2 regions of the Agrobacterium fabrum str. C58 genome follow, and region 1 is predicted to be linked to the other one. Evidence: predicted binding sites of a transcription regulator. Region 1 holds the regulator's gene; the other holds the start of a gene.
What was found. Region 1 encodes PhoB, which activates phosphate uptake and scavenging genes when phosphate is short. Its sites were predicted from a motif close to TGTCATNNANCTGTCAT; they were not measured.
Positions count from the first base shown of each region.

Region 1 (3,056 bases):
CTGCCGACAATACACGCGAAAAGCGGAGAAGCGGCATGAACTGGACAGACGAGCGAGTCGAGAAACTCAAGAAATTGTGGGCCGAGGGACTTAGCGCCAGCCAGATAGCAGCGCAGCTGGGCGGTGTCAGCCGTAATGCCGTTATCGGCAAGGTTCACCGTCTCAATCTGCCGGGACGCGTCAAGGCCGGCGGTCCGGTCACTTCGGCGCGTTCCGCGCCCAAGCGCGCCGCCGCCCCTGCCCCGCGCGCGACGAATTTCGCCGGTCGTGTCGGCACGGCACCGGCCCGGATCCTGACGCGTTCCAACGCGGCAACGGCTCTTCAGGAAGAGATCGGCGTCGAGACTGCAGAAGTTCTCGATTACGTTCCTTCCAGAAACGTCGTCACCCCGATTTCCCGTCGCCTGACGCTGACGGAACTGACGGAGCGCACCTGCAAGTGGCCGGTCGGCGACCCCTTGAAAGATGATTTCCATTTCTGCGGTTGTGAAGCGCTGGAATCTTCGCCCTATTGCAAGTTCCATGCGAAGCTCGCCTACCAGCCGGTTAGCGAGCGCCGTAAGGCTTGAGTGTTGCGGCACGCATTTGACACTCAAAAACTACGGGCTTTCGGGCCCGTTTTTTTGTGACAAAAGTATCGCGCTTCCCGGTCAGCGACAGCAGAGCGTCAAGGCTTTCCTCACCGCCGTCGGGTTTCGCCCGGCAATCCGGATTTCTGCGAGCCATCGGCAAGTTGTCAAAGGGATGATGCTGTCGTCTTTGCGGAAGGTTCAAAATGAAAAGGCCCGACACCATTCCGGTTTCGGGCCTTTCGATTTTGGAGTATGTCGCGCTGAAAGGAACCGTCAGTTCGGTTCCTCTCAGGCTTCCATCGAATATCCGGCACCACGCACGGTGCGGATGACATCCTGCATATGGGAGAAATTGAGCGCCTTGCGCAGGCGTCCGACATGCACGTCAACGGTACGCTCGTCGACGTAGATATCGTGGCCCCAGACGCCATCCAGCAATTGCGAGCGGGAGAACACCCGGCCCGGCGAGGTCATCAGGAACTCCAGCAGGCGGAATTCCGTCGGGCCGAGGCGCACTTCGCGGCTTTTGCGGTGAACGCGATGGGTCTCGCGATCCAGTTCGATATCACCACATTTCAGCACCGAAGACAGAACCTCGGGACGCGCCCGGCGCAGCATGGCCTTGACGCGGGCCATGAGTTCCGGCGTCGAGAACGGCTTGACGACATAATCGTCGGCGCCGGTGGCAAGGCCACGAACGCGCTCGCTCTCTTCGCCACGCGCCGTCAGCATGATGATGGGCAGGCGTTCCGTTTCCGGCCGCATTCTGAGCCTCCGGCAAAGTTCGATGCCGGAGACGCCAGGCAGCATCCAGTCCAGGATGAGAAGATCCGGAATACGCTCCTGCAACCTGATTTCCGCCTCGTCGCCACGGGGTATCGTGTCGACGTCGTATCCCTCAGCCTCGAGATTGTAACGAAGCAGGACGCTCAGCGCTTCCTCGTCTTCCACAACTGCAATCTTCGGCACCATATGCTAACTCCGCACAAGCCTCTGCCTGTCTGTTACTCGGTCACCGAACCGAGCGTGTTGGAACTGTCGTCCTTCGGACGCTCGCCCTCCGGCTGGCTGCCGGTGGCCATGTAATAGATCGTCTCGGCGATATTGGTGGCGTGGTCGCCGATACGCTCGATGTTCTTGGCGCAGAACAGAAGATGCGTGCAGGTGGTGATATTGCGCGGATCTTCCATCATGTAGGTCAGAAGCTCACGGAAGAGCGACGTATACATGGCGTCGATTTCCTCGTCGCGCTCGCGGATGGCATTGGCCTTCTCGGCGGATCGGGTGGAATAGACGTCAAGCACTTCCTTGAGCTGCACCAGCGCCAGTTCCGACAGATGCTCGATGCCACGGGCGAGCTTGCGCGGAACGCCGGTTCCGGCAACCGCAATGACGCGCTTGGCGGTATTCTTGCCGAGATCACCGACGCGCTCCAGGTCAGCGGCAATACGCAGGGTGCCGATGATTTCGCGAAGGTCAGCCGCCATCGGCTGGCGTCTGGCGATGGTGACAATCGCCTTGTCGCCGATTTCGCGCTCAGCGTGGTCAAGAATGGTATCGTCCGAAATGACTTTCTGCGCGAGCGCAGCATCGGAATTCACGAGCGCACGCACGGCGTCGCCGCACATCTGCTCGGCAAGACCGCCCATTTCGGCGATACGACGCGTCAGAAACTTCAGTTCATCATCATAGGCAGACAGAATATGCGAATGGGTCGTTGTCTGTGTCATGGTCTAGTCCTCCGGCTTGGCCTGCATGCGCGTGCCCGGAAGCGGGCACGGCAGAGGCACCAGTCTTGTTCGGTTTCGAGAAAGCGCCGGCCAGGATCAGCCGAAGCGGCCCATGATGTAGTCCTGCGTGCGCTGGTCGTCCGGATTGGTGAACATCTTGTCGGTTTCGTTTTCTTCGACAAGGTGACCAAGGTGGAACATGGCCGTGCGCTGGGAAACACGCGCCGCCTGCTGCATGGAGTGCGTGACGATGACGATCGTGTAATTGGTGCGCAGTTCGTGGATCAGTTCCTCGACCTTGGCGGTCGCGATCGGGTCCAGCGCCGAGCACGGCTCGTCCATCAGGATCACTTCGGGGCTGACGGCAACTGCGCGGGCGATGCACAGACGCTGCTGCTGACCGCCGGAAAGGCCGGTGCCGGATTCCAGCAGACGGTCCTTCACTTCGTTCCAGAGACCGGCCTTCTGCAGGCTATGCTCGACGATCTGGTCCATATCCGCCTTGTTGCGGGCGAGACCGTGGATACGCGGACCATAGGCGATGTTTTCGTAAATCGTCTTCGGGAAGGGGTTCGGCTTCTGGAACACCATGCCGACGCGGGCACGAAGTTCCACGACATCGATCTGCTGATCGTAGATATCGTCGGTGTCGAGCGTGATCTTGCCGGTTACCCGGCAACCGTCGATCGTGTCGTTCATGCGGTTCAAGGTGCGCAGGAAAGTGGATTTACCGCAACCGGACGGGCCGATAAGT
Region 1 covers NC_003062.2:420,577-423,632, reverse strand. The annotation lists gene ATU_RS02050 (GcrA family cell cycle regulator) at 36-569, shown strand; gene phoB (phosphate regulon transcriptional regulator PhoB) at 861-1,544, opposite strand; gene phoU (phosphate signaling complex protein PhoU) at 1,577-2,302, opposite strand; gene pstB (phosphate ABC transporter ATP-binding protein PstB) at 2,399-3,056, opposite strand, start outside.

Region 2 (3,056 bases), on a different replicon from region 1:
GCCGTGTCGGATAGCAATGCGCCGCAGTCGCAGTCGAAGATCAAGTTCACTCACCCCGACCGGCTTTACTGGCCAAATGACGGCGTGACCAAGGAGGGACTGGCCGACTATTATGCGCAGGTCTGGCGGCATATGGCGCCCTTTGTCGTCAACCGGCCGCTGGCGCTGTTGCGTTGCCCCGAGGGCATAGAGGGCCAACGGTTTTTCCAGAAACACGCCTGGCGCGGCATCAACAAAGCGATCGAGCAGATCAAGGATCCCAAGGACAAGGGGGGCGAACCGCTGATCCGCATCACGGATTTCGATGGCCTGATGGCGCTCGTGCAATCCGCAGCACTTGAAATCCACCCATGGGGCGCAACGACCGCCAATTGGGAAAAGCCTGACATGATCACCATGGATATCGACCCCGGCGAGGATGTGGCCTGGGACGCGGTGATCGAGGCGGCGCAAGAACTCAAACGGCGCTTCGAAGAGGCGGGCCTTGCCGCTTTCGTCAAGACGTCGGGCGGCAAGGGGCTGCATGTGGTCTCGCCGCTGAAACCGCAGGCGGGCTGGGCGCCCGTCAAGGCCTTCGCCAAAGCCATGGCCACGGATATGTCGAAGGCCGAGCCGGAGAAATATCTCTCCGTCGCCACCAAGGCCAAGCGTCAGGGTCGCATCTTCATCGATTATCTGCGCAATGGCCGGGGCAATACGGCGAAGCGGAAATAAACTGCATGATCCGGAACGTGCGGTCAACAGCAAAGGGCGTCTGCCGCACGAACAGCCACGACACGGCAAGGACGAGAAGCAGCGCCAGGAAAAAGCCGATGGCAGGTGACATGAAGATGGCGCCGACGGTCTTCAGCAGGCCGGACCAGACGATGGAATTAAAGCCCACCTTCGCAAAACCCGCACCGACGAGACCGCCGATCAGCGCATGCGACGAGCTGGAAGGAATGCCAAAAATCCAGGTGACGATGTTCCAGACGATCGCCCCGATCAGTGCCGCGAAGATGACCTGCGGTGAAACGATGGCCGGATCGATGATGCCGGTGCCGAGCGTTTCGGCCACATGCAGGCCGAAGAACAGAAAGGCGATGAAATTGAAGAAAGCCGCCCAGGCGACCGCATATTGCGGCCGCAGCACACGGGTGGAAACGATGGTGGCGATGGAATTGGCGGCGTCGTGCAGACCGTTCAGGAAATCGAAGAACAGCGCGATGGCGATGAGGCCGACAAGCAGCGGCAGGGCAAGTGCGACATCCATCAGACGTTCTCGATCACAATGCCGCTGATCTCATTGGCCACATCCTCGAAGCGGTCGACGACCTTTTCGAGTTCGCCGTAGATTTCGCTGCCGATCATGTAGGCCATCGCATTGCCGTTCGCGCCATGGCGGCGGAAGAGGTCTTTCAGGCCCTGATCGTGGAGATCGTCGGAGCGGCCTTCGACACGGGTCACCTCTTCGGCGATGGCGGAGAGGCGCTGCGCGTTCGCGCCGACCTTGTTGAGAAGCGGAATGGCTTCCGCGATGAGGCCGGCCGCGCGGACGATCTCGTGGCCCATCTCCTTCATCAGCGGGTCGAATTCGCTCTGTTCGAACAGGCGAATGGTCTTGACCGTCTTGTGCATCATATCGATGGCGTCATCCATGGACTGGATGAGATCCTTGATGTCGCCACGATCGAAGGGCGTGATGAAGCTGCGCCTGACTGCAAGCAGAACCTCGCGAGTGATGTCATCGGCCTGATTCTCAAGGGCGACAATGAGGTCGCAGTTCTTCTCGACGTCGATGCCGCTCAAAAGTTGATCAAGGGCTGCAGCCGCTTTGATGACGGTTTCGGAATGTTTGCTGAACATGTCGAAGAAACGGTCCTCGCGCGGCATCAGCTTGCGAAAAATACTCATCATGCGAATTGGCCCTCAATGGCGCTTTATTAGTTGTGGGGGGTGATTGTCATAAAACTGTCATAAATGCACGCGGGGCATTGATGCAACCCGGAAAATCGGCACTATCAACGGATATGAAACCCGCCAAGAAACGCCGGAAGACCCGCCCGGCCCGTCCACTCACATTGCTTCAGCAGCTGGCTGCTGTTCCGGAAAAGCTCTTCACCGGCGCTTTCCGGCAGCAATATGCCGCGCTCTGCTTCCGTTATGCCGATGGCGGGACTATCGAAATCCTCCTCGTTACCTCCCGGACCAGCGGACGCTGGATCATTCCGCGCGGCTGGCCAATGAAACGCAAGAAGCCGCATCAGGCGGCGGCCATCGAGGCATGGGAGGAGGCGGGCGTGCGGGGCCGGGTGCGAAAGGACGCCATCGGTCGCTATACCTATCTGAAGATGCTCGACAATGGCGATGTCGTGCCCTGCATGGTCGATGTGTTCCAGATAGAGGTGACGGAGGCGGATGCGAGTTTCAAGGAAAGTGGCGAACGCCTCTCGGAATGGGTGCGCCCCGATGAGGCGGCAAGGCGCGTTCGCGACATTGAGTTGAAATCGTTGCTGGTTGATTTCAAGCCCAAGGGCAAAAAGAAGCGACAGGACAGCGGGAAGCCCTGAGCGCAACGCCGGAGACAGGCTCAGACTGTTGACACTGTTCGATTTTTTACTCCCCTTTCTGCCACCTCGTCCGGCGCCTTCGGCAACAGGCGGGCGAAACGCCGCGTGATGCTGTCGATATAGGACAGGATGACGGGCACAACGATCAGGGTCAGCAGCGTGGAGCTGATGAGGCCGCCCACCACGGCATGTGCCATGGGTGCGCGCTGGGCGCCGCCTCCGCCGACGGCGAGACCGAGCGGGATCATGCCGAAGATCATCGCGAGCGTCGTCATGATGATCGGGCGGAAGCGGATGACGCCGGCATTCGCCAGTGCCTCATTCAGCGTAAGGCCGCGCCGCCGTTCGCGATTGGCGAAATCCACCAGCAATATGCCGTTTTTGGTCACGAGGCCCATCAGCATGATGAAGCCGATCAGCGAGAACATATTGATGGTGCTGCCGGCCACCATGAGGCCGAGGAGGACGCCGATGAGCGATAGCGGCAGCGACACCATGATGGCAAGC
Region 2 covers NC_003063.2:1,783,079-1,786,134, forward strand. The annotation lists partial or broken gene ligD (DNA ligase D) at 1-702, shown strand, start outside; partial or broken gene ATU_RS21725 (inorganic phosphate transporter) at 683-1,252, opposite strand; gene ATU_RS21730 (DUF47 domain-containing protein) at 1,252-1,896, opposite strand; gene ATU_RS21735 (NUDIX hydrolase) at 2,010-2,549, shown strand; gene ATU_RS21740 (efflux RND transporter permease subunit) at 2,570-3,056, opposite strand, start outside.
Region 2: a site for PhoB is predicted at 1,941-1,957, ahead of ATU_RS21730 (DUF47 domain-containing protein). Genes of this name have one in related genera too.